DNA from 2 places in the Paenibacillus sp. S02 genome. Region 1 is predicted to be linked to the other one. Evidence: predicted binding sites of a transcription regulator. Region 1 holds the regulator's gene; the other holds the start of a gene.

The links. Region 1 encodes NrdR, which represses ribonucleotide reductase genes. Its sites were predicted from a motif close to AACACNATATATNGTGTT; they were not measured.
Region 2: a site for NrdR is predicted at 2,053-2,070, ahead of nrdI (class Ib ribonucleoside-diphosphate reductase assembly flavoprotein NrdI). Genes of this name have one in related genera too.

The regions. Positions count from the first base shown of each region.
Region 1 is NZ_CP073682.1:1,916,068-1,932,648, forward strand. It holds gene KAI36_RS08435 (methyl-accepting chemotaxis protein) at 1-318, shown strand, start outside; gene pstB (phosphate ABC transporter ATP-binding protein PstB) at 446-1,204, shown strand; gene phoU (phosphate signaling complex protein PhoU) at 1,244-1,903, shown strand; gene polA (DNA polymerase I) at 2,081-4,735, shown strand; gene mutM (DNA-formamidopyrimidine glycosylase) at 4,807-5,637, shown strand; gene KAI36_RS08460 (MntP/YtaF family protein) at 5,749-6,540, shown strand; gene coaE (dephospho-CoA kinase) at 6,552-7,148, shown strand; gene KAI36_RS08470 (lytic transglycosylase domain-containing protein) at 7,145-7,708, shown strand; gene KAI36_RS08475 (alpha/beta-type small acid-soluble spore protein) at 7,827-8,051, opposite strand; gene nrdR (transcriptional regulator NrdR) at 8,157-8,624, shown strand; tRNA gene KAI36_RS08485 (tRNA-Ala) at 8,753-8,828, shown strand; tRNA gene KAI36_RS08490 (tRNA-Lys) at 8,841-8,913, shown strand; gene rhaM (L-rhamnose mutarotase) at 9,179-9,493, shown strand; gene KAI36_RS08500 (cache domain-containing sensor histidine kinase) at 9,561-11,318, shown strand; gene KAI36_RS27535 (response regulator transcription factor) at 11,323-12,876, shown strand; gene KAI36_RS08510 (ABC transporter substrate-binding protein) at 12,951-14,240, shown strand; gene bglB (beta-galactosidase BglB) at 14,498-15,598, shown strand; gene KAI36_RS08520 (MFS transporter) at 15,626-16,581, shown strand, end outside.
Region 2 is NZ_CP073682.1:2,101,631-2,118,211, reverse strand. It holds gene KAI36_RS09455 (MFS transporter) at 1-843, opposite strand, end outside; gene KAI36_RS09450 (GNAT family N-acetyltransferase) at 846-1,406, opposite strand; gene KAI36_RS09445 (DUF2500 domain-containing protein) at 1,466-1,828, opposite strand; gene nrdI (class Ib ribonucleoside-diphosphate reductase assembly flavoprotein NrdI) at 2,236-2,595, shown strand; gene nrdE (class 1b ribonucleoside-diphosphate reductase subunit alpha) at 2,582-4,666, shown strand; gene nrdF (class 1b ribonucleoside-diphosphate reductase subunit beta) at 4,886-5,851, shown strand; gene KAI36_RS09425 (MFS transporter) at 6,096-7,349, opposite strand; gene KAI36_RS09420 (MarR family transcriptional regulator) at 7,507-7,980, opposite strand; gene KAI36_RS09415 (VOC family protein) at 8,207-8,632, opposite strand; gene KAI36_RS09410 (hypothetical protein) at 8,724-9,377, opposite strand; gene KAI36_RS09405 (GrpB family protein) at 9,400-9,939, opposite strand; gene KAI36_RS09400 (class I SAM-dependent methyltransferase) at 10,030-12,138, opposite strand; gene KAI36_RS09395 (NAD-dependent epimerase/dehydratase family protein) at 12,261-13,535, opposite strand; gene KAI36_RS09390 (DUF3024 domain-containing protein) at 13,773-14,117, opposite strand; gene KAI36_RS09385 (glycoside hydrolase family 43 protein) at 14,353-15,324, opposite strand; gene KAI36_RS09380 (arabinan endo-1,5-alpha-L-arabinosidase) at 15,365-16,581, opposite strand, start outside.

The sequences.
Region 1 (16,581 bases):
GGGCGAGGCTTCCAGATTGTGTCTCAGGAGGTGCGGAATATGTCACTCCAGACGAAAGCCTTTTCCACGCAGATTACAGGCTTACTCACCCATATTGAGCAAATGCTGCGTGACACCGCTGAACTGACGGATACGAGTATGCAGCAGATTCATACAGGCTCTCAATTTATAACTGCTGGAACACAAACATTTGCCAGACTATTGCAGGCTGTCGATGAAATTGAAGCCAAAAACAGCGAAATGTCCCGTTCCGCAGAGGAAGCGGCTTTGAATGCAGCCGGAATTGCGCAGGAGCTTGAGCTCATGCTAAGTTCTTGATCATTTTACATACCGTTAACAAATCCACCACACTGAATTTACACACAGCTTATATAATCTTCATATTGTGCAAATCAGGTGCAATGCTTGAGGCTCATAACTGCAACACGAAGGAGATCATAAATCCATGAATGATTCCGTAATCCGGATAGATAAGCTGAATTTATATTATGAGAAATTTCACGCGCTGAAACATATAAACCTCGATATTCCTGAAAAAACGGTAACTGCCTTCATCGGTCCGTCCGGCTGCGGCAAATCAACCCTGCTGCGTACGCTGAACCGGATGAATGACATGATACCGGGAACGCGTATTGAGGGCACTGTGAGTATCGCAGGCCAGGATATATACGGCGATACAATGGAAGTAGAAGCCCTGCGCAAGCAAGTAGGAATGGTTTTTCAACAGCCTAACCCGTTTCCCAAATCCATTTATGACAACGTGGCCTACGGACCGCGTCTGCATGGAATTCGGCAAAAGGACAAGTTGGACGAACTGGTCGAGCAAAGCCTGCGGCAGGCGGCACTCTGGGAAGAGGTCAAGGACTTTCTGAAGCGTTCAGCTCTGAGCTTGTCCGGTGGACAACAGCAGCGGTTGTGCATTGCCCGGGCGCTTGCTGTACAGCCGGATATTTTGCTGATGGACGAGGCGACATCTGCGCTAGATCCGATCTCCACGATGAAAATTGAAGAACTGGTTCAGGAATTGCGAGATACGTATACCATTGTCATGGTGACGCATAACATGCATCAGGCAGCGCGTGTGTCCGGTCGAACTGCGTTCTTTTTGAATGGTGTTGTGGTGGAAGCGGCGGATACAGAGACGATGTTTTCCACGCCGCAAGATTCACGTACAGAAGATTATATTTCAGGGCGATTTGGCTAAAGCCTACCAGATGAATATGCCAGAAGGGGTGACTTCGAAATGATACGTAGAAAAGGTTTTGATGAAGGGTTAGATGAACTGAGAGCCGTACTGCGCGAAATGGGTGCACACGTTTCGAAGGCGCTCGATCAGGCCATTGAATGTTTGCAGACCAAAAATATAGAATTGGCTCAGCAGGTGGTCAAAAATGATGCATCCCTCAATACGCTGGAAGAGAATATTCTCGATATGGGTTCCAAGCTCATTATTACCCAGCAACCGGTAGCGAAGGATTTGCGCCGGATCATTGTTGCATTTAAAATTTCCAGTGATCTGGAACGAATGGGCGATCTGGCACTTGATATTGCCAAGGTGACACTTCGTTTGGAAGGGCAGCAGATCATTAAGCCGCTGGTGGATATTCCGCACATGGCTTCCATTGTTAAAGAAATGATAGATGATGCGATCAAATCCTATTTGGATGAAAATACAGATCTGGCCTACAAAATGGCCAAAGAGGATGATCGTGTGGATTCCATGTATAGCCACATGATCAGCGATCTCTACGCCTTTATGGTAGAAAAGCCGGCAGAGGCTTCACAAGCCATGCTGCAACTGCTTGTAGGACGATACATTGAACGAATTGGTGACCATGCTACGAATATCGGTGAAAGCACTGTATATCTCGTGACAGGGGAGAGACCAGATTTGAACCAGTAGAGCTTTCAGGTATATAGCGGTTGTTTCTGACCCAGACTTGTCTTTGAGCAAAAGGCAAATTTGGTTAGGAAGCAGCCGTTTTTTTCTGAAAAAGGAGTCTTGTATGTTAAGATAGGAAGAGGAATGCGTAAAACGTAAGAACGTTACGAATGCATTGATGAACTTGCGAGGTGCTAAATGGATAAACTCATGCTTATAGATGGTAACAGTATCATTTACCGGGCGTTTTTTGCTATGCCACCGTTAACGAATTCGAGCGGGCAGCAGACGAACGCGGTGTACGGATTTACGACGATGTTATTGCGGCTCTTGGAGGAGCACAAACCAACACATATTCTGGTTGCCTTCGATGCCGGTAAAATAACGTTTCGCCATAAAGGATACGAGGATTACAAAGGTGGACGGGAGAAAACACCGCCAGAGCTGTCCCAGCAATTTCCGTTGCTGAAAGAGCTATTGACCGCTTTCGGCATTGCTCAGTTTGAACTGGATGGCTATGAGGCGGACGATATTATAGGCACCCTGTCCAAGACAGCGGACGAAGCCGGTTTTAATGTGCTGGTCGTGACCGGGGACAAGGATATGCTTCAATTGGCTTCAGACCATGTCACAGTCGGCTTGACCCGCAAAGGGGTTACTGAGGTGGAGACGTATGGACCTGAGCAAATTCAGGAACGATATGGCCTGAAGCCGCTGCAAATTATTGACCTTAAGGGTCTGATGGGCGATACGTCGGACAATATTCCTGGTATTCCCGGCGTGGGTGAAAAAACAGCGCTCAAGCTGCTGCATCAATACGGTTCAGTCGAAGAAGTGCTGGCGCACACGAATGAGCTGAAGGGCAAAATGAAAGAACGCGTAGAGACACATGCTGACGATGCGCGAATGAGCAAAGATTTAGCGACCATTTATCGGGATGTAACGTTGGACAAGCAGCTGGAAGATGTGGCCTTCGGCGGGCTGCAAGCAGAAACGGCCGGGCCAGCTCTGGCGAAGCTGGAGTTCAAGTCCTTGCTGGAGCGTTTATCCTTTTCAGGTGAGGTTGGCAGTACTGGGGTAGACGTAGAGGAAGCCGCGGCTGACGTAACAGTGCTGGATGAGCAGCGGATTAGCGAATTGGTAGAAGTGTTGGATCGTGTGGATGTGCTGCATGTTGAGACGCATGGTGATAATCCGCATCATGCTGACATCGTAGGTCTGATATTTGCCGCAACGGGACAGCAGTTTTTTATGACACTGGATGTACTGCAAAGCGATGCAGCTACACCTATTCGCGCATGGCTTGCTGACCCTGAACGCAAAAAACGCGGTCATGATCTGCATCGAACGGATTTGGCTTTACACTGGCATGGAATTGAGTTTGCAGGTGCCGAGTTTGATGTGCAACTGGCAGGGTACTTGCTGGACCCAACCGATGCAAACCAGACATTGAGCGGATTGGCAGCCAAATATGGCTTGTCTTCGATCCGTCCAGACGAAGAAGTGTTCGGCAAAGGAGCAAAATATAAAGTCCCTGATGTGGATGTACTGTCCGATCATGTGGCGCGTAAGGCAGCGGTGATTGAAGCTTTGGTGCCTGTGCAGCAGGCTGAGCTGGAAAAAACGGAAATGCATAAGCTGTTTCATGAGCTGGAGATGCCGTTGTCCCGCATTTTGGCGGATATGGAGAAGCAGGGTATTTTGGTGAACGTAGAAGAACTGCGCGCTTTGGGGAAAGAATTTGAAGCCCAGATTGCAACGTTGGTGGGTGAAATCTACAGCATTGCCGGAGTAGAGTTCAATCTAAATTCGCCCAAGCAGTTGGGTGAGATTTTGTTTGATAAACTGGGTTTGCCTGTCATTAAAAAGACGAAAACGGGTTACTCGACTGATGCAGAGGTTCTGGAAAAGCTGGCCCCCTATCATGATATTGTACAAAACATTTTGCAGTACCGTACAATTGCCAAACTCCAATCGACGTATGTCGAAGGATTGCTTAAAGAAATTTCGGAGAAAACGGGTAAGGTGCATACGTATTTCCGGCAGACGGTTGCAGCAACTGGACGCTTGAGCAGTCAATTTCCGAATTTGCAAAACATTCCGATTCGTCTCGAAGAAGGTCGCAAAATCCGTAAAGTATTTGTTCCGTCCGAACCGGGCTGGTCTATTTTGGCGGCAGACTACTCACAGATCGAGCTGCGGGTGCTGGCTGATATTTCGGATGATGAACGTTTGAAGGAAGCCTTTGTCCACGATATGGACATCCATACCAAGACCGCATCCGATGTGTTTGGTGTAGCAGCGGAAGATGTAGACTCCAACATGCGGCGTTCTGCGAAGGCAGTCAACTTTGGGATTGTCTACGGAATCAGTGATTATGGTCTGTCACAAAATTTGAATATTACGCGGAAGGAAGCGGCTCGCTTTATCGACCAGTATTTTGACGTGTTCCAAGGCGTTCGCCGTTACATGGATGATATTGTGAAGGATGCGAAGCGGGACGGCTACGTAAAAACGCTGTTGGAACGCAGACGCTATTTGCCGGAGATTAACGCCAGTAATTTCAACCTGCGTTCATTCGCTGAGCGTACAGCGATGAATACGCCGATTCAAGGTACCGCAGCCGATATTATCAAGTTGGCGATGGTACAGATGGATAAGGCGCTACGTGAACGTAATCTTCGCAGCAGAATGCTGCTCCAAGTACATGATGAGCTTGTGTTCGAGGTTCCGCCTGAGGAAATGGAAACGATGAAAGAGCTTGTCCCGGCTACCATGGAAGCTGCATTAAAGCTGGCTGTGCCGCTCAAAGCCGAAGTAAGCTATGGCAGCAATTGGTATGAGGCCAAGTAAGATATTTCAATGAGTAGATAGTCCCAATTTGACGCTGCTTCCGTTATAATATAGGGTGAGGTGAAGACATCATGCCGGAATTACCGGAAGTAGAAACAATTAAACGAACGCTAAACGAGCTTATCGTTGATAAACATATAGATCATGTCACCGTGAATTTACCGCGGATCATTCAACGGCCCGATGATATCCATGCTTTTGCGATGGAATTGGCCGATCACCGGATTACAGGGGTGGAGAGACGCGGAAAGTTTCTGCGGATTTTGCTGGACGGGCTGGTGTTGGTCTCCCATCTTCGAATGGAAGGGCGATATGGATTGTATTCGCAACATGATCCTGTGGAAAAGCATACCCATGTCATCTTTCATTTTAAAGATGGTACGGAGCTGCGTTATCAGGATGTGCGCCAGTTTGGCACGATGCACTTATTTCCGGCAGGACAAGATTTGCTGGAAAAGCCGCTGAACAAGCTTGGTTTGGAACCGATGGACGAGGCCTTTACACCGGAAATGCTGCGTGCCGCTGTTGGAACTCGTTCGACTTCGATCAAGGCAGCGCTGTTAAACCAGTCATATGTGGTGGGCATCGGGAATATTTATGTAGATGAATCGTTGTTTAAGGCGGGGATTCATCCAGCACAGCCAGCCAAAAGCCTAACGGATAGCCAATTTCATGTCTTGCATGAAGCTATTGTCTCCACGCTGGGTGCGTCAATTCAGGTTGGAGGCTCGTCCATTAAATCGTTCGTTAATGGACAGGGCAAAACGGGCGACTTCCAGCATCAATTGCAAATCTATGGACGTAACGCGAAGCCTTGCATTAACTGTGGCACATTGATCGAAAAATCTGTCGTAGCCGGACGTGGCACACATCATTGTCCGGTCTGCCAACCTCTGCGCTAAACAGGCACAGTCACCCCAAGCCCATCCCTCTCATATATTGTTCCAAGTACCAATACTGCGGAGGGTTTCGGTTGTTATAAGGCCCTGCCTTCGCAATGGGAGGGAATTGGAGTGGCTAATCATTGGGGAGCCCTGCTGTTACTGGCATTTGCGCTAAGTTTGGACAGTTTCGGAGTCGGTGTTACATATGGTCTGCGCAAAATGAAAATTCCACTGTTGTCGATTGCTATCATCTCCGTATGTTCAGGTTTGGTGATTGGCATATCCATGCAATTGGGCGCATTACTATCTCGTGTCCTGTCTCCTGTATATACGACCGTTTTCGGCGCTGTCATCCTGATCTGTATCGGCTGTTACTCTTTGTTTCAAGCTCTGCACCGCAAAGAGGATTCGCTAGAGGATTCAGCGGAGGCCTCTCGGGGGCTGCTTCTTACAGAACAGACTGAGCCAGTGAGCAGATCTGTTCTTGGAGAGAAGAAGATTATAGAGGATGCTGATACAGAGTCTTTCCTTAGCTCAAGAAAAGATCTGTCGGCAGAAGCTTCTATAGAGCAGCAGGAGAGAACGCTATTTTCTCTGGAGTTCCGCAAATGGGGACTTGTTATTCGGATTCTTCGAAGCCCGTCTGCTGCGGACATGGACCGTTCCGGCAGTATATCTGCTACCGAAGCGGTTTGGCTGGGTATTGCATTATCGGTCGATGCGTTCGGAGCGGGATTAGGGGCAGCTATGCTTGGTTTTCAGCCATTGTCTACTGCGCTGGCTATTACGCTATTCAGTGGAACATTTTTGATTGCAGGGATGAAGGCAGGCTTCTTTCTATCAGCATTTCGATTTATGAAGGCGCTGGGTGTATTGCCGGCATTATTACTGATTATGATGGGCATATTGAAGCTGTTATGAGGTGAAAGAGCATGAATATCGGATTAACCGGAGGTATTGCTACCGGAAAAAGCACCGTGTCGGCTCTTTTGGTCGCCAAAGGTGCGCTGCTGATCGACGCAGATGCCATTGCCCGGGAAGTGATGCTTCCGGGGCATCCGGTGCTGGCGGCGGTCATACAGCATTTTGGACAAGCTATAGTGAACAGTGACGGAACCCTGCACCGCAAAAAACTGGGTGAGATTGTATTCGGAGACCCTGCCCAGCGGCAGGCACTTAACGATATTACACATCCTGCTATTCGTGAGGAAATGCGTCTGCGTATGGAAGCATATGAACGGGAACAGCCGGACAAGCTTGTTTTGGCAGATATCCCGTTAATGTACGAGTCCGGGCTGGAGAGCTTGTACGAGGAAATTATGGTTGTGTACGTACCACGTGATATTCAGCTCCAGCGTCTGATGCTCAGAGACGGTCTGACGGAGGAGCAAGCTGGACTTCGGCTGTCCGCACAAATGGATATTGAACAAAAGAAAAACTTGGCCGATATCGTTATCGATAATAGCGGAACACAGTCTGAGACGAAACGACAAATAGATCAATTTTGGCAGCGGAAGGGACTTGCATGAATATTTTGCGAAAGAAAAGAGTCCTGCTCACTTTGTTTGTCGGGTTTGTCCTGATTCTGTTCCTCAATTCAAATTGGATGTCTTGGTTCTATCCGATTCAATATAAGGATGAGATTCGGCAGTATTCACAAACGTATGAAGTGGACCCATTTTTGGTGGCGTCTATTATCCGCGTGGAAACCAATTTTAAAACCAGCAAGCAATCGCATAAGGGTGCACTGGGCCTGATGCAGATTATGCCGAATACAGCAAATTGGATTATGGACAGCGCCCAGATTCAAAAGGTTCCGCTGGACAGTGTCAAGCACGAGCCTGGCACCAATATAGAGCTGGGAACCTGGTATTTGCATAACCTATCCATGAAGTTTCAGGATAATCCTGTAGCGATCGTAGCTGCTTACAATGCAGGGCCGGGTAAAGTTCAAGAGTGGCTCGATAAGGGAGTGTGGGATGGAAAAGAAGAGTCCATTAAGCAAATCCCTTTTGGTGAGACACGACATTATGTACAGCGGGTCATTTATTACTACAGGCAATACACGAAAATTTATAATGATTTTTAAATGACAAGTTAATGACATGATGAGCCTTTTCGCTTTAAAATGAAAAAAGCGCAGGACAGGCTGTTTTTAGCAGCCCGTCCATACACTTTTTCTTGTTATTTCTGCATTATTACCGCGATTATTGGTATTGACCTGCCAATTGTTGTTCGGCGATCGTTACTAGGCGTTTTGTGATGTAGCCCCCGATCGAACCGTTCTCATAGGAAGTCATGTTACCTTGGTATCCATCTTGAGGAATGCTGATACCCAGCTCTTGAGCGATTTCATATTTCATTTGCTCCAGAGCACCGGAGGATCTGCTGACTACCAGATTGTTGGAGTTGCCATTGTTTCCTTGTGCCATTGTTGTTCACCTCCTCGCGATGTGGTAAACATATTATGATCCGTTTTGACAAAATTATTACTAAAAATCTTCGGGAATTTATTGGAAAAAGAAAGTGGTGAGATTATGAAATGTCCGTATTGTGCCTACAATGGCACGAAAGTGTTGGATTCGCGACCTGCGAATGATAACAAGTCCATCCGTCGCCGCCGTGAATGTGAGCAGTGTGCCAGGCGTTTTACTACCTTTGAAATGGTGGAGGAAACCCCACTCATGGTCATCAAAAAAGACGGCAGCCGTGAAGAGTTTAGTCGTGATAAAATGCTGCGCGGTCTCATTCGAGCCTGCGAGAAGCGCCCAGTATCCGTCGAGCAATTGGATATGATCGTATCCCAGGTGGAGAACGCTATCCGCAACACAGCAGCCACAGAAGTGGATAGCCAGCAGATCGGGGAGCTGGTCATGGAACAGCTTTACCCAGTGGATGAAGTCGCCTACGTACGTTTTGCGTCCGTCTATCGTCAGTTTAAAGACATCAATATGTTTATGAAGGAACTGAAAACACTGCTATCTAAAGATACAGCCAGCGACTGATCGCTGACTGTATCTTTTCTGGGCCATGGAGGGAGAAAATTATATTTTTTTATAAAAGTATTGACACAGGGTTGGAAATTTTATATGATATAGAAGTCGCTTGAAACAGTTGATTCACTTACATATTTGGGGCCTTAGCTCAGCTGGGAGAGCGCATCGCTGGCAGCGATGAGGTCAGGGGTTCGATCCCCCTAGGCTCCACCAAACTTTTATTATGGACTCTTAGCTCAGTTGGTAGAGCAGTTGACTCTTAATCAATTGGTCCAGGGTTCGAGTCCCTGAGAGTCCATCCTTTAGAAAAACGGCAGAAATGCCGTTTTTTTGTCGTTGATTAGCATGGTTTATAGAATTTTATGGAAGGTTAAGACTCAAAATCTGTTAGCTACATGCATTTCTTGAATGAAGAGTAGTTCAATGAAAACAATATTTTAGTGAATTGCGTCATAGGGCATCTATCGTATTTTAGTGTAATTTAGATAAATAAGAAAGATAAACAAATTCATCCTGAAAACTGCAAAAGACAAAATTGATTTTAAAGTCTGGAGTGCTGAAAAGTGATTAGAAAAGCGAGTATTATGCATGTTTTTCCTGATTATTATGAAGAGTATAAGCACCGCCATGACAAACTTTGGCCAGAAATGGCTGAAATGCTAAAAAGGCACGGTGCACACAACTATTCAATATTTCTTGATGAGGAAACGGGGAGCTTATTTGCATTCTTAGAAATTGAAGATGAAGAAAAATGGGAACAAATTGCTCAAACAGATATTTGCCAAAAATGGTGGACTTATATGGAGCCTTTAATGGAGACCAATCCTGATGACAGTCCTGTGTCAAGAAATTTAAAGGAAGTATTTTATTTGGAATAATAAATATAAAGAAAATGCTAAATCCGAATTTGTATCATTCCCGAACTGAGGGAGCTGTTTCATGTTCATGAAGAAGATATGGTTTTACTTTGCGAATTTATATATAAATTCAAAGCTAAACGTAAAGCTTTTCTTAACGATTACATTGATTATGCTGACAACACTAGTATTTGTATTAGGGGGCCTTCAATATGCCTTTTCCCTCTATGATGAGCAAATCTATGCAAAATCCTCACAAGTGCTGATGATGTCGTCCAACAATGTAGAAGAGAAGCTTGAAAGAGTAGAAGAAGTTAGTTATAACATAGCAGTCGATCCGTATATTCAAAAAAATTTATTAGATCTTCAAGGAAATGTAAAAGGCTATGATTTCTATCGTCTTGAACAGAAAATTGGAGATGAATTGGAGAAATATGTGGATCCGGCAAATTACGTTCATTCCATTTATCTGTACGATTCAGCAGGTAGGGAGTTTGTGGCCGGGGATAGTAGCGATCCAATAAAGAATAAAGATAGGGAACTTGCTCTTAGTCAGGCGGATAAGGATGAGGGTAAAAACCATTGGATGGAGCTGGAAGGATATAATGGGGATTTAATTTCTGTTCGCCTTATCCAGTCTTATGAGAACCTAAACTTTGAAACCATTGGCAAACTGCTTATTCGTGTTGATTTAGACAAGATTGTAAGCGGTTTACCAAAACCTCATGGAGAAATAGCAGGAAATATTGTGATTACAAAAGAAGATGAGGTTTTTTATTCGGAAAAAGGAATAGATGATTTTAAAGAATATCATTTCAATGCAAAAAATGACCAAGGCTATAGTATTGAATACATTAATGGGGAAAGAACCTTTGTCAGCCATATTACAACCGATTTTAAAGACTGGACATATTGGAGCATCATTCCCTTTAACATGATGTTTTCCAAGATTACTGCTGCGAAATATACCTTGGTACTGGTTTTTATGTTAATGTTTGTTTTTCTTATTTCCCTTGGTTTTAAATTTTTAAGAAAGTTTACGAATCCCATTCAAGAATTAGCATCTACCATGCAGGAAGTCCAAAAGGGGAACTTTCACGCAGTAAATTTATTAAATCCCTCTATAATTAATGAAGGCGAGATAGGGATTCTTTATCGGAATTTTATAACAATGATCCAAAGAATTGATGAGTTGATCCAGGAGAACTTTTCTAAGCAGTTGCTGATAAAGGAAACTGAATTTAAAGCACTGCAGGCTCAGATAAACCCACACTTTTTATACAATACACTGGAATCTGTTAATTGGTTGGCTAAAACAAATAAACAGAAGCAAATTTCAAGCATGGTAGAAGCCCTTGGTCATCTTATGAGATACTCCACAAATTTTAACCGGGATATTATCACTTTCGAAGAAGAACTTGAGATTTTAAAAAGCTATTTAACAATCCAAAAATACCGGTTTGACGACCGGATTGATTTTCAGATGGACTTTCCCTCCCATATTGCAAAATATAAGATTCCAAAGTTAATATTGCAGCCGCTTCTGGAGAATTCGTTCAAGCATGCAGTTGAGCCTTCCATCTATTTGTCAGTTATTAAATTGCATGTTTATCAGGAAGAGGACAAGCTATTTATTCGGATAGAAGATAACGGGCCTGGCATAGATCCTCTAATCCTTCAAAAAGTAAAAGAAGGCAAAATAAATCCTATAGGTACTGGAATAGGATTGAATAATATCGATGATAGGATCAAGCTTTATGCTGGTGAACAGTATGGTTTAAGAATTGAAAATCTTTCGGGAAAAGGGACCGCAATTACGGTAGTTTTACCTGTTCAAACGGGGTGATAGAATGTCATATAAAGTGTTATTGGTAGATGACGAAAGAATTATTGTCGAAGGTATTTCCAGTGTGGTCGATTGGGCAGCATTGGATACGGAGCTTGTAGCAACGGCGAGAAACGGGATTGATGCTTATGAGAAAATTGTTGAACTAAAACCTGATATTGTTATCAGTGATATTAAAATGCCTGGTATGGACGGACTTAGTCTTATTTCAAAGGCGCATAAGAAATATCCTTCTATAAAATTCATCCTATTGTCCGGATACAGTGAGTTTGAATACGCGAGAACCGCCATGCACTATGATGTTAAAAATTATTTGTTAAAGCCATGTAATGAGGATAAAATTACAGCTGCACTTAACGATACCGTTAATGAACTAAATGAAAAAAAGGTTCAGGAAACCTTTATTAATGAAACGTGGGAAAAATATCAAAACGCTCAACCTTATATCAAAGCACATTTGTTAACCGAATTCTTAACGAGTAAAAACTACTTAGATAATGATTTATCATTCTATGAGCAGCTTTTTGATTTTGAAATAAATAATCAGCAGTTAAGAATCGTTCTTTTTATGATGGAAGGTTATTTTTCTTATGAACATTTGTTTGCCATCAAAAATATTGGAGCTGAGATCCTCGACTCTGTCTTGGTAACTACCAATATTGGTGAATATGCACTGTTCCTTATCAAGGATGATCATGACTCGGAAAAATTATATCAACAAATTAAACAAATAAGAAAGACCATTTATCAATATTTCAAAAGAGATACCACTGTTGCCATAAGTGAAGGGAACTATTTCCGAAACGCTAGGAACTTGTACCTTGAGGCAATGGAGTGTTTGGAGCATCGTTTTTATTTGGGGGAAGGAAGCATTATAACGAGAAAAGATATTTTACCGGCAAATACAACCGTCCCCAATGATTTTATTATCGATGAGCAGCAACTTGTTCTAAAAATCAAATCCGGGCATATCCAGGATGTATGTAAAGAAATAACCAGTTTTTTTGAAAAAATGACGGATTTACGGCTAGGGATTGATTCGACAAAATCCTTTTATATACAGCTCTATATTGCAATTGTGCAGACGGTAGATACAGATCGCATGCAAGGTTACCTCAAGGGAACATCTGCACTGTTAGAGATGGAAACTGTCCAGCAGATGAAAGACTATATCGAAGCAATAGCCAGCAAAATGACCAATGAGTACTATAATCGTCTCAAGTCAAAACAGTCTTCCGTAATTAGTAGAGTAATAGAAATTTTAATCGAGAATCTAGGTAATCCTGATTTATCACTAAAAATGGTAGCCAATGATATTCTATATATGAATCCAGATTATCTGGGAAAACTGTTCAAACAGGAAACGGGCCAGAGATTCTCAACCTATCTTACTAAATTAAGAATTGAAAAGGCAGTGGAGTACATTTCAAAAATGGACGATGTGAAGGTGGGCACGTTGGCCAAAATAATCGGTTTTGGTGACAACCCCCAATACTTTAGTCAGGTTTTCAAAAAATATACTGGTTATACACCTTCTGAATACCGAAAAGGTACATGAATCCACCGCTTGTTTTGCCAGCTAAGAGCTAACAACGAATAATATAGGCTCACTCGCAAAAGGGAGGCTAAAGCTTGAAAAAGTTTGGCTTGTTATTATTTGCTTTTATAATGTTCCTTTCAGTCGCTGCTTGCAATTTAAACAATATAGGAAATAATGAAGAAGAAAGTGAAAAAGTAACCCTGCGCGTGGCATGGTGGGGTGACCATTCCAGACATGAATATACGTTGAAAGTTATTCAAATGTATGAGAAAGAAAATCCAAATGTAAAAATTGTAGAGGAATATGCCAACTGGGAGGATTATTGGAAGAGGCTTGCTCCAATGGCTGCCGCTGGCCAATTACCAGATGTGATTCAAATGGATAGAGCCTACCTGTTTCAATATGGTGAAAAAGGTCGACTGGATGATTTAACTCCGTATATAAAAAATGGGACGATTGATATTCGATCCATTGATGAAAACGTCATTTCCGGTGGAAGGATTACAGATAAATTATATGGCTTCACACTTGGATCGAACGTTCTTTCTGTTATTACAAATGATAATCTGTTAAAAGAAGCTAGTATTAAAATTGAAGATGAAAATTGGTCTTGGGATGACTTCGAAAAAGTAGCAATCGAGGTCAAAAATGCTACAGACGTATACGGTACAAATGGAATGTACCCTGCCGATGTATTTTTCCCTTACTATTTAAGAACACAAGGTTCGCGTCTTTATAATGAAAAGGGTACAGGCCTTGGTTATACGGACGATCAATTATTCATTGATTACTTTAAAAGGCAGCTTAGGTTAGTTGATGCAAAGGCCTTCCCTACTCCAGAAGTTCAAGCACATGTAGCAGGAATTCATGATGAATTTATCGTAACAGGAAATGCAGCAATGAGTTGGAACTGGTCCAATCAATATTCAGGATTTGCCGAATCGGCTAAAGCACCCTTATCAATCAAACTGCCTCCTGAGTACGGGAAGGAAACTGCTTTATTTTTAAGACCGAGTATGTTCTTTTCAATCCCTAAGAGTTCAAAACAAAAAGAACAAGCGGCTAAGTTCATTAATTTCTTTGTAAATAATATGGAAGCCAATAAGTTGATCAAAGGTGATCGAGGTGTCCCCGTATCTTCAAAGGTGATCAAAGGAATCAAGCCAGAATTATCCGAAGTTGAAACCAAAATTTTTGATTATGTTGAAAAAGTGTCTCAAAATGTACACACCACGGATCCGATTGATCCACTGGGCCATTCGGAAATAATGAAAGCGCTTGATAATATATCCGAACAGATTTTATTTAAGAAAATTACTTCGGAAGATGGAGCGAGGTCCTTTAGAAAACAAGCTGAAAGGATTTTAGGAAAAAATAAGTAATCAAAACACCTTCAAGAGAATTCATCCGTATCGTCAGATATGGAGATAACCTTGGAGGTGTTTTTGCGTTGGCAACCAGAGTGAGTTTCCCCGTGGGCATAACAATGAAAGCAATCAGTCTATTGAAACAAGTATGTTTTTTAAACGTAATCCACTGTTTTTTTTATAGTTTCAAGAAAGCACTTTCAATACAATAACAGTATAAGTGTAAGCGATGACAAATGAAGATAAAGAGATCATTATTTGGAGGGATTGTTGTGTTGCAGGTAAAAGCTTTCGAAAAGAAAGAGGTCATTGATCGTATTCATTTATTAATGAATAATCTCACACAAATCAAAGACCAAAGCGGTGAATTTTTACTCAATTTTGACGGGTTAATTGTGGATGATAAAAGCTGGAATATTTGGAACTGGCCTCAGGGTGTAGGGTTATATGGAATCTATAAATATTGGAAATTAACTGATGACCCAAGAGCTTTGGATATTATCAATGAATGGTTCAATGCAAGGATCCAAGAAGGTGCACCGCCGAAAAACGTCAATACGATGGCGCCGCTATTAACATTGGCATTTTTATATGAAGATACCGGAAACCAGACATACCTGCCGTATTTGGAGGATTGGGCTGAATGGGTAATGCATGATATGCCTCGTACAAAAGAAGATGGGTTACAACATATGACCTATGGACCGGAGAATAAAAATCAGCTTTGGGACGATACCTTAATGATGACTGTGTTGCCTTTGGCGAAAATCGGTAAGCTGCTAAACAAACCTGAATACCTGCAAGAAGCCAAAAAGCAGTTTCTAGTCCATATCAAATATTTAACGGACAAAAAGACAGGCTTATGGTTCCACGGCTGGACATTCGAAGAAAACCATAATTATGCCGAAGCACTTTGGGCAAGAGGAAATTGCTGGATTACCATTGCGATTCCCGAGATTATTGAGATATTGGAATTGGAAAAGGGGGATTTTCTTCGTGAATTCCTAATTGATACATTGAACAGGCAAATTGAAGCTCTTGCCAACTATCAGGATGCAAGCGGATTATGGCATACACTAATTAATGATCAGACCTCTTATTTGGAAGCCTCAGCTTCAGCTGGATTTGCATATGGAATTTTAAAATCCATTCATAAGCGGTATATCGACCAGGACTATAAAGAAGTCGCCCACAAGGCTATTTGCGGAATTATTAATGAAATTAATAAAGAAGGAGCATTGCAAAGGGTATCTGTAGGAACAGGTATGGGAGATACTTTAGAATTTTACAAGGAAATCAGACAGACTACCATGCCTTATGGACAATCGCTGGCTGTGCTTTGCCTATCCGAATATCTTCATACTTATATCTAATACAACCCCAAAATGGAGGAGAGTAAAGTGGTTAGACAACCCAAATTTATTAATTATTTGTCCTATGGGTTAGGTGATTTCTTAGGGGCAGGCGCGTTTGCATTGACAGCAGCATGGTTGCTTTTCTTCTTAACAACTTTTTGTGGACTAACTGCCATTCAAGCAGGTTCTATTTTCGCTATTGCTCGGATTGTTGATGCGATTGCAGCGCCAACTATGGGATATATTACAGATAATTTTCATAAAACAAAACTTGGCCGTCGCTTTGGAAGACGAAAATTCTTTATATTAGCCGCCATTCCACTTGTACTTGTCTATGCAGCCATTTGGGTTTCCGGTTTTTCTTACTGGTATTACTTATTAACCTATATTTTGTTTGAAATTGTATACTCCATGATTTTAATTCCTTATGATACACTTGCCGCTGAAATGAGTAACGATTATAAAGTGCGTTCGAAGTTTACAGGTGCAAGAATGTTTGTTGCTCAGGCTTCAGCTGTATTCGCTGCATTTATTCCTGGCCGTCTTGTGGAAGCATTGGGTAAGGATGATCCTCTTACATTCCTGTACTCAGGTATTATTTTCACTGTCATATTTGTAGTGGTATTGTCACTGCTTTACAGAAATACATGGGAACGTCCTCTTGAAGAAATACCTGAAGAGGAAGTGATTGGTAATAGAACTTTTTTACAAAATGTTCATAAGATCTATGCGGATTTATTCTCGACTTTACGAGTAAAAACATTCCGTCACCATCTGGGTATGTATTTGGGTGGATATTTAAGTCAGGATGTATTCAACGCCGTATTTACATATTTTGTTGTTTTTGCTCTCCTGCAAAATGCCGTTGCCGCATCCAACTTATTAACCTTTATGTATGTCATGCAGCTTTTTGGCGTATGGATTGCTCTTACCTTAACGATTAAATTGAATCCTGCACCCGCGTTTAGAACTGCAATTTCTCTCTTTATCGCAGGAGTTAT
Region 2 (16,581 bases), 190 kb from region 1:
AATCATACCGCAAGCATACATGAGTATATGTACATCACTGTATCGTGCGCCTAGCTTTCGAACCAGGTAACTTCCCAAAGTCATACATAGTGAATACCCTGCCTTGATAAACCCCATAATCCAAATCCCTTGTTCAGAAAGGCCAACCAGACGTGGCTGTTGAAATGTATTCCCCGCCGAGTTCGAAAAGCTGATAAATAAGCCAATCATAAACACAATCCAGATAGACTTATTTTCAAAACCGATACGGACACTTTCTCCGATAATCGTTTTAATACGGGTAGTAGACGTCTTTCGATGAGCAATGTTCTCCTCATCCATATAAAAGAAACATAGAAAAATACATACAATAATAGATAAAATACTGGCCGCCCATGGAAGTGAATAGTTAAAAGTTGCGAGGAAGGCTCCCAACAGACCACAAATAAATCCCGAAATGTACTGTATACTGTTAGAGGTTGTAAAAAGAACTTCCATGGGCTTATCACTATTTTCCACAACCCATGATTCCAACGAACCTGATTGTAAACATATAGCCAGACCCCCAAAGACTTGCGCAAACACAAGCACCCCGATATGATCTGTCCAAACGAACAACACACTATAGAGTAGAAAACAACAAAGTCCCAAAATAACAGAAATTTTTCTTCCATACTTATCTGCAATAGCCCCTGTGGGTATCTCAAACAAAAAAATACTTACAAAGAATACAACTAGTAAGAAGTTCGCACTCTGCAAAGAAAGTCCTTTAGCTAATAGAAAAAGGATGAGTGTAGTCCCCGTGATTTCACTCATAAAAAATTGAAGAAAGCTGACGGAGTAAAATAGCTTATGTGGTTGCACTCTCAGGATTCCGTCGCTTGCTCTGCAGCCTCATATTCACTTCGCAAAATCCCCATCTGAATAATGTCATAATATTGCCCTTCCCTGAATAGCTTTTCCCGTAGCCGCCCTTCCTCCTTGAAGCCGCATGCCAAATAGCAACGGTGTGCACGTTCATTGAACGCATAGACCTCCAGCTCCAGCCGATGCAGATTCAGCGTATGAAATGCAAATTTCTGTATTAGGCGAATTGCTTCCCGACCGTAGCCTTTGCCCAGGTCACCGTCACGTCCGATCACAATTCCAAGGGTGGCGTGCCGATTCACCCAGTTAATTTTAAATAAGTCCAGTTGTCCGATATAGTCCAGTGTGTCTTTATGCGCAATGACAAAACCTTTGATCTCGGGGTTGCCGTCAATCATCATCTGTACAAAGGATTCGCTATTCACCTGTGAATGCGGGTAGATAAACACGTCGCTTAAACCACGTGTGATTTCCGGGTCATTGACCCATTTTCGGATAGCTGGTATATCTTCTTGACGGTATTCTCTCAATACTATTCGTTTTCCAATGATATGCGGCATCGTAATCTTCCCTCCAATTATGTATTTGTTTTGGCAATACTAACTCCCCGCCAACACCTTTACGCTTCCATTACTCTCACAAACTCCAGAAAACGTGTACCTTTATAATGAAGCTCCCCACGATCCCCGATCACAATCATACCAAAGTCTGTATCCTTCACCTCCAGCTCCATACGCTCACCCCCGTCAAACTCAAAGGTGATATAATAATATGTCGAAGCTGAAAAATCGCCTGATCCCCCACGCACTCTCGTCCGTTTATCCACAACCTTACATGAACGTTGTACCCGTTCGGCTGCTTGATTGGACAGGCCCGCTCCTATCGTTTTGACAATTCCCATTATCATTACAAAAGCAATGAGTCCAAATACGATAAAAAAGATCATATTAAACGATTGAAATTCCATAAAATCACTTCCCATCTGCTTCATCCTTTCTACAGTAAAATGTAAATTTTCCATTCTATTGCCCATTGACAAATCGTACATCTTCACCCTCAAAAACTCCAATACTTTTTTAACATACTTACGAAAAAAAAGTTCTTTCGCTCTTTTCCGCACCCCGCTTGGACTTATACCCGATCTGGGTCCGCTGATCCCCTCTAGACCGATTGACAAAACTATATATAGATATAAAATAGAGAATGTACTCTAAATATAGTGTAAAAAACGTATTTATGCCCGATACCTTGAAGATACAGGTATGAAAATACATGTAAATATAGAGTCAAAAATTTTAAATGGCACAGCCAGCAAGGGATTCCAGCTATGATGGATCTCGGGCAATGCCGTTTTCTTTTTTCGTTAATTGTTTAAGGAGGTTGCATACCATGCTGATTGCATATGATTCCAAGACCGGCAATGTAAAAAGATTTATAAACAAGCTCAAGCTTCCAGCGGTTCAGATTGAGGAGCAAATGACTATAGAAGAACCTTACGTACTTATTACATATACAACCGGGTTTGGGCAGATACCTGAGAGGGTATCTTCCTTTTTGAAAAAAAATGCACAAAACCTTGTTGGTGTAGCTGCAAGCGGCAACCGTAACTGGGGTGAGAAATTTGCCAAAAGTGCGGATTTGATTGCCGACCACTATAATGTCCCCGTAATTAGTAAATTTGAATTATCTGGAACGTTCGGAGATGTAGAGCGTTTTAAACAGGAGGTGAGCCGAGTTGCGGCATATTGAATTGAACAACATGTTGATGAAACGCGATACAGACGGCTTTTTCCAATTGGAAAAGGACCAAGAGGCTGTAGCAGAATTTATGAAGGAAGTTCAGGAACGGAGTTTGAAGTTTGCTGACACAGCCGCTCAAGTGCTGTATATGATTGAGAATGATTATTACGAAAATTTCTATAACAGCTACACGGCTGACGAAATTAATGATATTTTCCATATCACTCATAGCTATAATTTTAAATTTCCTTCCTATATGGCAGCATCCAAGTTTTATACTGACTATGCAATGAAGAGTAACGACCGTAAAGTCTATCTGGAACATTACCCTGACCGGGTTGCTGCTGTCGCGCTGCATTTAGGACGCGGTAACGCCGATACGGCACGCCTGTTGTCCCGCTCGATGATGGAGCAACGTCTCCAGCCAGCGACGCCAACCTTCCTGAATGCAGGCAAAAGCCGCCGTGGGGAATTGGTATCCTGCTTCCTGCTCGAAATGGACGACTCCCTGAACTCAATCAACTATGTGCTGAACACTTGCATGCAGTTGTCCAAAATCGGCGGCGGTGTTGCGGTCAACCTTTCGAAGCTGCGGGCACGCGGTGAAGCAATTAAGGGTGTAGAAGGCGCAGCAAAAGGCATAATGCCTGTGCTGAAGCTGATGGAAGACGGCTTCTCCTACGCAGATCAAATGGGACAACGTAAAGGTTCTGGCGCAGCCTATTACAACATTTTCGGATGGGACGTGCTTGAGTTCCTGGATAGCAAAAAAATCAATGCTGACGAAAGAGTACGTCTCAAGACACTTTCTATTGGATTACTGGTGCCAAACCGCTTTTACAAGCTGGCTCAAGATAATGAACCGCTGCATGTATTTGCTCCTTACAGTGTGTTCAAAGCCTATGGAACGCATCTGGACGACATGGATTTGGATGAAATGTACGACACGCTGCTCGCTGACGATCGGGTGAAGAAAAAAATAGCGATGAGCGCACGTGACATGCTGACGAAAATTGCCATGATTCAGTTGGAGTCTGGTTATCCATATATCATGAACAAAAGTAACGCGAACCAGGCACATGCTCTTAAAAACGTGGGTCAAGTCAAGATGTCGAACCTATGCACGGAAATCTTCCAGTTGCAGGAAACTTCCGAAATTACAGATTACGGACAACAGGATACTATCCGCCGGGACGTGAGCTGTAATCTGGCTTCTCTGAACATTGTAAATGTGATGGAACATGGTAAAATTCGCGAATCCGTTCATGAGGGTATGATCGCGCTCACTTCAGTCAGCGATATGACCCAAGTAGCTAATGCACCAGGTGTTGCGAAAGCGAATCGTGAAATGCACTCCGTCGGTCTGGGTGTTATGAATCTGCACGGCTACTTTGCCAAAAACAAAATTGCGTATGAAAGCAATGAAGCAAAAGACTTTGTCCGTACCTTCTTCATGACGATGAACTATCATTCCATCGAAAAGAGTATGGAAATTGCGAAAGCAGCTGGACAAAGCTTTTATGGATTTGAGGAATCGGATTATGCGACAGGCGTATATTTTGACCGATACCTGAACACAGATTATCGTCCGACAACTACACGTGTGCAAGAGTTGTTCAAAGGCATCTATGTTCCGACTTCAGCGGACTGGGACAAATTAAAAGCAGATGTGATGAAAAATGGCCTGTACCACGCCTATCGTATGGCAATTGCGCCGACTGCTAGCATTTCGTACATTCAAAATGCAACATCCAGCGTCATGCCGATTGTTGAGCAGATTGAAACCCGTACCTATGCCAATTCGACGACCTACTATCCAATGCCTTATTTGCAAAAGGATAACGTGTTCTTCTATAAATCCGCTTATCAAATGGATCAGTTCAAAGTGCTTGATCTGATTGCAGAAATCCAGCCGCACGTGGACCAAGGAATTTCGACCGTGCTTCATGTGAACAGTGACGTGACTACGCGTCAGTTAGCACGTTGCTATCTGTACGCCGCACACAAAGGACTTAAATCGTTATACTACACACGCACCAAAAAGCTGTCTGTAGAAGAGTGCCTCACCTGCTCCATCTAAAGCATAAATGGTAACAAGCTGTAGTATAAAAATTAGATTTTGAATAGATATGGATGCTTTGCATTAGAAGCTGTATCCAGCGTGTGGTTCAGACCTTTACGGGACTGGACAAGACCCTCGCGGATACAGCTTCCGTATGTCAAGCATACGATGATTCGCCTGCACTATTTCAATATGTGTTTCCAGGGAATCTCGCAAGCTGAAGGGAGAATGCTAACAATGACAGGTATACAAGCTGTAAACTGGAATCGCTCGGACGATGATTTCACACTGATGTTCTGGAACCAGAACATTATGCAATTTTGGACGGATGATGAAATCCCGTTGTCTGACGATAAAATGTCCTGGGTAACCCTCAGTGATATCGAAAAAGAAGCCTACATGAAGGTGCTGGGCGGATTGACGCTACTGGATACCATTCAAGGCGGCGTGGGCATGCCGCAAATTATGGAGCATGTGGACGGACTGCAACGCAAAGCCGTACTAAGCTTTATGGCGATGATGGAACAAATTCATGCCAAGTCGTACAGTAGCATCTTTACAACGCTAGCTTCCACGGAAGAAATTGACGGTGTATTCCGCTGGGTGGAAGAGAATCCACATCTCCAAACCAAGGCAGAAACCATTCGTCAGTATTATATGAATATCCACACTCCCAAAGACCTGTATCTCGCGATGGCAGCGTCGGTGCTGTTAGAAAGCTATTTATTTTATAGCGGCTTCTTCTACCCTCTTTATCTGGCGGGCCAAGGCAAGCTGACATGCAGTGGAGAAATTATCGATTTGATCCTGCGGGATGAAAGTATTCACGGTGTGTACGTAGGTGTACTGGCACAGGAGATTTATGCAGAATTGGCCGAGGAAGAACAACGTGATCTTTACCAGACGCTGGTAGGCTTGCTCCGCTACTTGCACAATAACGAGGAACAATACACCGAGCAAATTTACACTCCTATTGGACTCGTAGACGATGTGAAAGTCTTTTTGCGCTACAACGCCAACAAGGCCATGATGAACTTGGGCTTTGATCCACTGTTTGAAGAAGAAGAAGTTAATCCCATTGTATTCAACGGCATCAGCACCCACACTAAGCAGCATGATTTCTTCTCTAAAAAAGGAAACGGCTATGTGCGGGCGATGAATGTAGAGCCGCTGACAGATGATGATTTTAATTTTGGCGTATAAGTACAAATACATGAAATTAATTTAGCAAGGTGATACTATGAAGAGCCATCCGCATGCGGATGGCTCAAACTGTAAACAAATAGGGTTTCAGAACTTGTCCCTAAGTTCTGAAACCCTATTGCCTAAAGAAAGTTGATAGTTTACATATTTCAGGATTTTGCAAAATTCGATTCCAGTCGCTCCGAAGTGCAAGATATAGACGAACTAAACCATTTCGATCTATATCTTGTTCATTGAAAGTCGCTTATGAGATTTTTGCAAAATCCTCATTTATATTCGTTCGCTTATATAAAACTGGTATTGCCGCTGCTATAAGGATCATACCCATAAAAGCGGGTGCGGCATGACCAAGTGACACATAGATTTGACCTCCAATGATAGGCCCAATCATTCTTGCTAAAGCCTGAATAGATTGACTACCTCCTTGAATCCTTCCTTGTTCACTAGAATCGACAGACTTGGAGAGCATCCCATTGAATGAAGGCCCAAAGATCGAATCACCAAAACCAAATATAAACATTCCAGCGATAAAAAGAGGATAGAATGAGAACAAAGTAGATAGCGCAATAAGACTGTAGCCTATAATCTCCGAAACCATTCCAAGAATGGCTATCTGTTTATCATTAAGTTTTATCAAAAGCTTTGGCATGATGAAACCTTGTGAAATGATGTCTTGGAAGCCCATAATTGAAAACATAAGTCCGATTAGTGCAGGCTTCCAACCGAAGGTATCCATTGTAAATTGAGAAAAAACGGCCTGTAGAGATCCGTTGGGTATCCAAAGTAAGAACGCTGAGACAAGTAGCCTGTTTAAGTTTTTCATGGAAAGCAGGTTTGCAAGCTGTGTAAATGGATTCAGTCTTACAAAGGTAATCTCTTTCAGTCTATTATTCTTGTCAAGGCTCTCAGGCATAAAAAAGAATCCATAAACAACATTCAATAAAGTTATGACTGCTCCAAAATACATGGGTACAGAATAACCAAACTTGGCGAGTAATCCGCCTAGAGTTGGGCCAATGACAGTGCCTACACCTACAACCGCACTCACCCATCCAAAGTATTTGGTTCTCTGTTCTGGAGGAATGATGTCTGCAAAATATGCGAAGATCGTGCTTATGCTCCCGCCTGTTATACCTTCTATTATACGCCCAGCAAATAGTACCCATAGAGCTCCTCCTATGCCAAAAACCAAGTACCCGATTGCGGAACCCAAAAGGCATACTAAGAGCAATGGACGACGGCCATATTTGTCGCTCAAAGCTCCAAGTACGGGAGCCGCAAAAAACACGCAGAATGCATAAACAGAGGTCAGCAACGTAACAACGATAGCTTGTTCTCCCGGATTGCTTATATAAGGCTGTACTAAGAATGGGACGACAGGTGCTATGATACTGAAGCCTATTCCGCAAAGAAACACAGAGATAAGACCGAATATTAAAGCGTGTTTATCTACAATTTGTTCTGTGTTCTGTTCATTGTGTGATCTAAATTTGAACACTTAAATTCTCCCCTTAAAAATTTGTCATTTTACTTCCTAGGAAGCAAAAATATCGTATCACAGTTTTGCTTCCTCGGCAACAAAATAGTGGCAAAAAAAATGCAGCCCGTTCTCAATAGAGCCCGGCTGCCTGTGGTTTGATTTTCATTATTCAAATTTATTCCGACTTAATATCTATACCCTGTTTCTTTATTTCTGCATCCAAATGCCTACTATACTTTTCCAGGAAGCTAATCATACTATCAAATTGTTCCTCGGTTACCTGTTCAAATACAGCTTTATCCCGCTCTTGAAACTCTTTGTGCAGTTCCTCATGGATTTTATAAATTACTTTCCCTTGCTCCGTAAGCCTAAAATAGATTTCTTTCTTGTTATCCGGCTTCTGGTAGCTTTCGATAATGCCTTTTTTTATGAGCTTCTTAGTTATTTTACTTATGGCACCGCTAGTCATATAAAGGGACTCCGCAAGTTTTGTCACGTTGGAATCTACATTTCTTTCAATGTATTCGATGCAATGTACTTCAGAAGACTTATAACCCTTAAGACTATCTTCCATCTTATCTTTATTAAGCCAAACCATCTTGTTATATAAGTCCCTGAAACCCATTATGACCTGTTCTTCTTTGTTCATGGCCTGTCCTCCCACCCGTTGGTGCATTAACAACATAATATAATATATTTTTGTTTCTATTTCAACATTAATAAAATCATTATTTATTCTAGGAAATGAACTATACGTAAAAAAAGATATCACTTCCCATACTTTATGTATGTATATTTATTTTTCAAACGAGGACATGCACGCAAAAAAAACGGCCAGATCGCTAAAGTAGCGGAATCAAGCCGTTTTCCATTTCTTAAGACCGAGCCTCTGTGAACATTTGAAAGGTGACACCAAACTTGTCTGTTACATTTCCATAAGCGGGACTAAAATGAGTTTCCTGCAAAGGCATTCCCACCTGTCCTCCTTGCTGTAGAGCATGAAACATTTTTTGAGCTTGCTCCACACTATCGGTTGTAATACAGATGCTCACCTGATTTCCGCTGCTAAACGGTGATCCAGGAAAGGTATCAGAAAACATGAGCTCTGTCTCACCCACTTTAAGGGTAGCATGTCCCACACGTTCCTTGACCTCTGCGGGAATGGGAAAATCGGGGTTTTCCGGCATTTCCCCAAAGGTTTGAATAAAAAGCAGTTGAGCATCCAATGCCTCTTCATAAAATTCGATTGCTTCTTTTGCATTTCCATCCATCGTGATGTAAGGAATCAAACGTTTGGACATCTTCAACACAGCTCCTTTAATTCGAGGTGATTACCCAGCCATTTCTCCTGTATTATATACAAAACTTGTCAAGAAAAACAAATCTGTATTCTTAGCTTTCGTGCACCTGAACGCCATGCTGCTTTAGCTCCTTTATCGCTTCCGTAACGTTACGCTGTGGATGAAGCACAGAGATCATCTGTGCAGTGATCGGAACGCCGTTGAAAATCTGGCTTACCACCCCTAGAGAAATCGGCAACTCATAGTAACTTTCAGCCCAATCCTGATATTCCTCCGGTGTAACTATAATTTTCCCCAGCAAAAAGGATGCGCCATCGTCATACGCCTCGGGAATGTTCGCATTGCCCATACGCCACTCCTTATCTTCCGCTTCCCTCCACATACAAAAGGTAACGTCCTCCTTCTCCAGCGCTTCGTCTTCCAAAAGCTCCATCATATCATCAGGCACACCGTCGTACATGCCCGGCCAGACCTCATATTCGTCTCTCGCATGAGGACTTACAGGGGATTCGTGGTCAAAACCCTTCAACAGCACACCTCCACGCGTCCATAGCATATGAATCGTATCTCCAGCGCCGTTGTTCACCTCACCCAGGCATACATCACCAGACCATTCAGACTGCATACGATACGTGCGTAACCAATCTTCTGGGGACAATATAATGTCCAGCGCTGACAGCAGCATCATTCTGTCTTTTAAACCATTCGGCGTTACCTGTGCATCAAGCATCATATTCTTCATCATTCCTCCACCTTGTCCATGCGTACTAAGAATTCATCTGTCCCTGCCTATATCTTTCAAGCTTCGCCCGCTCAATCACCTGCCGAATGAATGGTCCTTTGGCTTCGGTATACGCTGCACGGTCATATTTGAATTGGTACGCCAAATCTTTTTTTAAAGTATCATACGCTCGCAGGCTATCAGGATGCGCTTTTAAGTAATCTCTGAACAATAGATGGTTTTCCCAATGCTCACCTTTATACTTGTAAATATGCAAGTGATGAGTTCCAGCTCCCCATTCTCCACGGCGAAAGAAAGCTCTCTCTGGAAAATCAGGCTTATGTACATATTCATATTGAAACCCTTGTAGACGCTCTCGATGTTCGGATTGAAGACTTGCCAACTCTTCTACTCCAACCATAATATCAATAATAGGCTTGGCTCCCAGATTAGGAACGGACGTACTACCGATATGCTCTATGCCGACACATACATCTTTGAGAGCCTCTACAATTTTCCTTTGCTCTTGCATATACTCTTCAGTCCACTGCGGGTCATACCCAGATATTTCCACCTGCGAGGACATACATGAACACACCTCCACTAGCTTTCTAAAAAATGCCTTCTAATCGTGCTTGGCACAAATCAGAAGGCATTCTCTTGTTCAAATTAAAAATCATTCAGCAACTCCAGCCCTATTATTCGGCTTCTCAATCACGATCAGACAGGTGCTGTCTGGCAAAGGAACCCGCTGGCCCTGCTCATCCATGAACTCAACACGGCTGGACAGCGCCTCGGCATAGCCCTCCTGTAAATAATGGCGGCTCACCCGGATAATCGCTTGTGATCCAAGTGTGTTACGGATACACTCTTCATACTGTGACGGGGTAAAATAACCAAACTGCTCCTGCACTTCATGCACATAGGCTTCCGCCCCCCATGTATAGGTATATAGAAATTCCATCGCATCGTTTACTGGCAAAACAGCCTCATGCTCCCCCACACGCTCTATTTCAATGTGGCGGCCTGCAAAATCTTGCGCATACCGCATCAGCCATTCCATTCCCTCCGGCTCCAAGAATCGAATTCGTCTGCGCTGCTCTACTGGTTCGGTCATAATACCGTCACGAATGATGATACGCCCGCCGGGTGCAAGCACACGATAGGCGCTCTGCAAAGCAGCCTCCACCGTTTGTGGATTGAACCGAATTCCATCTCGTTCAATGTAGGAATAGAGCTCGTGAAGAATCGAAGAGAAGATGACCGTGTCCATGCTCTCCGTTTCCACATATTCCTCCAACCGAAGCGCATCTCCTTTGATGACATCCCAACGATGGCGCTCCAATTGCTTTTTACGTTTAAGTGCCTCAATGACATTCACAGAAATATCAAGACCTAATGGCTTCGCGTCTGGTCTTTCCTGTTCGATCAGATCCAGCAGCACGCCCCCGCCGGGTCCAATATCCAGTATGCGGGTTCCCGTCACATAATCTAAAATGACCCTTTTGTAATCTACGGTCTGGTTCATATCTGTAAGATACGTTTCCTCATTGTGAAAGCGATCATAAGCATCACGCCGTAATCCGAACAGATCGAACAGCAGCAGGACTGCTTTGTCATACAGAGGCGTTTTTTCTGCCTCAATACAAAAATCGATCAGTTTCTCAGCCGCAGATGAAAATACAAAATTAAAAAATACAGTACTCGGTAGCTCCTCTTTATGCTCCACGATCACACTCAAGTGAGGATTATGCTTCCGTTTTCCTTTTGAAATGTCCTGCCAAGACAGTGCACTTAAATATTTTTCTATCATTCGTTTTTTATATACGTTAATTTTCTTGACACCACGATAGTCATAATACATCGTATTCATGAGCGATTCGAAACTGATATGGCGAACGGTTGCAGGCTGTTCCTGCCCCGTGCCATCCCTCAATGTGAGTAAGAATACCTTTACCAGTTCTTGAAGTGAAAAATCCTGCAAAGCTGATTCTACATACCAAAGTGTCCGATTCTCCAACGGAGCCAGCGCCTTCTCTACATTCAACTCCCGCTCTAGTTCTGTGTAAGCCTGCTCGAACGGCTCTCCTTCATGAATCGAAACCGACCGTAATCTCTCCAGTCGCTCCTTTACACTCCAGACTACAGGTGCGTTATCCCATGCAATCCAGCCGATCAGCTGCTCTACTTCACTGCGTACTTGGTCCCATAATGCGGGTTCTACCCCGGCGATAATACACTCGTTCAGGGCCCGTAAAACAAGCTCCAGTTCCTCAGAGCTCAGCCAGCCCTTACGAGTAATTTCAAGCAGCAGTCGATTTTCCGCAAAAGGAATTTCTCCCCGTATATATTGCCCGATCAATCCATGCGTCTCAATCAGAATTCGGGTCATGCTATTGCGAGGGTACGCAGGGGACTCCGCTTGGGCCTGTCTGACATACAGTTGGGAGGAGCCGATATTATGTACAAATAAATTAATACCCTCATGCTGCCAGCGTAGCCGCTCGCGGACTGTGCCTCCTTTGGCTGTCTCAGACCATACCAAAACATCCTCCAGTAGCTCTTTAACCCAGAATGACAATGGAAGTCCGTCCAAAATAAGCAACGTACGCTCCACGTAATCCAGTACAGGATTGGCATCCTTTAACTCACCTATAGATCGAATGCGTTCCAAATTTACAATACGCTCCTCAGCCGAAACAAGCAGCTTTAACCAAGTCGGTGTATCCCAGGCCAGATCATTTTCTTTCCTGTAATTAGCAATGGCTTTTAACGATTGCAGCATTTTTCTCACCTCGTGTGATTCGGATTCGGTATGCACAGGAGACTTTGGATAGGACATTTGGATAAAACCTTGTATATATTACACTTTACCATACATTTGTAGCTTCCATCTCGTGGAAAATATTAAACATTTGTATCAATCAACCGCTTGACATACTTGCCAAACGCATACATAACCCCCAAATGTACTTTGGCCTGTGTATATTTATAAATAAACCAAGGCAGCGATGGCACATAATCATGAATGGCTACGACGCAAATATTTGTACAGGGAATTTGCAGGAACTCAAGCCTGCCGCGATGGTCTTCCTTTACAGTGGCAAAAGTACCACCTGTGATTCGATAGAGTGCAAACTCAGAGGTGCTCTGCGCACGGTCATAAATCATTTCTAACAACGGCTTTCGACTACCCAAGAGATACAACTGATAAGTATCCGGGCCCCCTGTCTCGACACGCACCCAAGGTTTCGCAAAGACCGGAAGCCAGGCCAAATAGCGCTCCCCGGCCCATGTTGCATCCTTACCAGGCGGGAGTTTGATCCGTTGCACCGAGCGTACATCAGATTTTAACGATCGAATTGCTGATTTTAACGGCTTTTTGGACTTGCTATGGGAATTCTTCTTATGCCGATATTCTTCTTCCTGCTCGAGTGAGGTTCGAGCTGCTTTGTCAAAGGAAATCTTCCCATCGCTGATGCCTTGAACCTTATGTTTCCGTTGCGCCACCATCGGATGAGCCAAGCTTTCAATCAGCGGATAAGCCATCTCTTTGGGGGCTCCAGTCACTAGGGTAACCCAAAGGCGGGACAGTTTGATAGTCAGCAATGGCAAATTAAAAAAGCGACGCTTTTTATCCATTATTTCTGCTGTTCTTTGCATCATTTCTCTATATGTAATAACCTCCGGCCCGCCTACATCTATAATTTGTTCATCAAGAGTACGGTTGCCGATGCTCCGATCCAGCGCATTCAAAATATCCTCCAATGCAATCGGGTGGGTCTTGGTTCGGGTCCAACGAGGCAGAATCATGACTGGTAATCTGCGAAGTGTCAGCTTCGCCGAGGGCAGCATGGAATGAATGAGATATACGGCATAATCTGCTCCTTGTAATCCTTGATTTGCATCCTCCATGGAAAAAAAATCACACGATCGCCATTCCACGTGCTCTGTATTTTCACGCTGATCTCCACTGCGGGATAAGGCAATGACATCTGCATGCTCAGTCAGCCTCTGCAGCAGATTATGCCCGATATAACCACTGGCGCCTGTCAGTGCAATTCGGGATCTGCCTTTTGGATACAATGCTTCACACTCCCGCTCTACTTGTCTTATCTCATGTTCCGGTTGATTCTGCTCACCTACGCGCCCTTGTCTGTCATTACGTTGCTGCTCATTCACTACACACCGCTCCCCACTCGTAATTACGCTCTGTGTTCACATACCCTGATTTACAGTACCCGTAACAAATCTCATAACAAGACATGGAAACGGAAAACTAGACAGTGCCACCCCAGACAAAACAAATGACCGTAACTTCCATATAAGGAATTACGGTCAGCCTGTTTACTTCCATATACAGTTTAACGGGACGACTCCCATTACCTCCATCTTCCGAACTTATCATTCTGCACTTCGTTAACCTGTCCAAAAAATACCTGCTGGATCTATTTCTACCTGTTCGAGCTGCTCTTCAAAGCACGGGTTAGGTGCAATCTCTTTTACGCGCTGCCAGCTTTTAGCCTCTTTCCGGGCATATACATGCCAATGATTTTCTTCCCAGCGAAATTGGACAATGTCCGTGCGATCCCACAACTCAGTTTCATTAGAAGGCCTTTCTTCCGTCAAGATCAAACAACTATCCTCTATTTGATAAATGAGCCGCACGTCAGAACGCACGTAGCCTGGCACCTTTAGCGCAATATAGCCATTCAGCAGGTATTCAACCTTTTTAATGGTAAACGGATCGATCCGTTCGTTCACGAGATTTCCACCCCTTGATCAATTCGTAAATATTACGATTTAAATATAGCAGAAATCGAAGTTTTTGAAAAGAGTCCTCCTTGCCGTCCCAAAAGCAAAAAGATATCCTCCAGCCTGAAGGCTCAGAAGATATCTTATTACTCTTGTTATACGCAGTCGAATCATAATTACCTATGATTTCTAGAAAGTTACAGTGCCGCTGTGCAACACGTCAACCATCTATAACAGATTTCGCTTATTTACCAACAGAAACGCCATCTGGTACTGGAATACCAAAATCAGGTGTTCCATCTTCCTTCCAGTTGAACGGCTGAACACGTGTATGACGATTCGGATCATACAACGGGTCACCTGTAATTTCCTTGTAGCTCCGGGCGTGATATACGATTACATCGCTACCGTCAGCAGCAACCGTAAAACTGTTATGACCTGGCCCGAATTGTCCTGTTTCCTCATTGGTGCAGAATACCGGCTCAGGTGATTTCGTCCATGATTTCGGATCAAGTAAATCCGCATTCTCATCTGCTGTCAACAGGCCCATGCAATAATTGTGGTCTGTGGCGCTAGCTGAATAACTGATAAAGATCCGCCCGTTCCGTTTCAGAACCGCTGCTCCTTCATTCACCTTAAAACCGATGATTTCCCAATCATATTCAGGAGTGGAGATCATGACCTGCTCACCGCGCAGCGTCCATGGATTGCTCATTTCAGAAATATACAGATTGGAATTACCGACGATGTCCGGGTCCTTCTGAGCCCACACATAATACAGAACTCCATTATGCTGGAAGGTTGTCGCATCGAGGGCGAACGTCTCCCAACGGGTTTTGATCTGTCCTTTTTCCACCCATTCCCCTTCCAGAGGATTAGCTGAATCATTTTCCAGCACGAACATCCGGTGGTCGAACAGGCCTTCCTTCGTTTCCGTTGTACGAGCTGCTGCAAAATAAATGTACCATTTGTCGTTAATATAATGAATTTCCGGTGCCCAAATGTTCGCACTTAACGGGCCCGTTTCATATTTGTGCCATACTGCGACAGGCTCTGCTGTACTCAAGCCTTGAATAGTACTTGCTCGTCGAACCTCAATGCGGTCATACTCTGGCACAGATCCGGTGAAATAATAGTATCCGTCACTATGCTTGTAAATCCAAGGGTCTGCACGTTGCTCAATGACCGGATTATTAAAGGGTACAGATTGATTCATGGTTTTTCTCTCCTCTATGTGTAGTATGTAGTTCCTACAATTAATCGCTGATACGCTTTCCCCAAATGGAAACTCCCTTTTCATTCATACCCGTGAAAATTAGAGTATGGCGGCCGAGCTCCCAGTCCCATGAAGGAAGCAATAACAGTTCTTCCTTTGTTCCTTCGGATGTATCGCCCCAATCCATTGTTAGAGTACGCTTGCCATCAAAGCTCCAGTGACCTTCAAGAGAACCACTGGTTGCCCGACCTCCATCTTCCAGACGGAGCGGTTCAGCTTCCACCTGACCATCTACTTCCTGCCTTATCACGATGCGCTCCCAGTTGCCGGATAATAGCCTTTTGGGTATATCCTGCTCCTTTTCGCCCGCATAGCGCTCCGGAGAGACGACCGGCCAGCCCTCTGCCGTCCATAATATTTTGCGTACATGCAGGTACGGCCAGCTCTTGTCCGTTTCTCCCCGCGCATGATGTACAATATAATAATCCGCACCGTCCTTCAGGACAGAATTGTGACCTGGCGCAACCCAGCCTTCTCCTTCGCTGAACCGATAACCGCCCAATACCTTGTTTCCAATCTCGTATTGAGGCAAATAGCTGATATCTGCCATGTCATGTCCATTAATGTCCACATAAGGCCCTGTGATAGAATCTGAGCGAGCAACGCGAACATTGTAGTCCTCGAACAAAGAATCATACGAGACGAACAAGTAGTATTTACGGAACATTGGATTGTACACAATGTAAGGCCCTTCTACAGCACCGTCCTCAGTTGCCCGATCTCTGGCAGCGATATTTTTGCCATAGCCGGACTCTTTAAGCTTTCCAGTCAGGGGATCAAGCGGCGTAATGTAAATACCGCCGAAAAAAGAGCCGTATACCATCCATGGATTTCCCTCTGCATCCAGCACCGGATTGGCATCAATCGCATTCAGCTTGTCATGCTCTCCTGTTTTAACGACCAGCCCCTCATCCTTCCAAGGGCCTTCTGGGGAGTTGGATGTCTGCAATCCGATCGCAGACCGTGTGCTGCCAAAGGTAGAAGCGGAGTAATACATCCGATAGGTATCACCCATCTTGATGATGTCCGGTGCCCACAGATTGGTTGCTGATGACCACGCCTCCGCTTCCTTTGGAATGCCGGGGAGTGCATACTGAACCCAGTTCCAGTGAATCAGATCAGTCGATTTGCGTACCATAACACCAGGTCTCAATTCTCCACCTGTCTTTACATCCGTTGAGTAGACATAATAGCCTT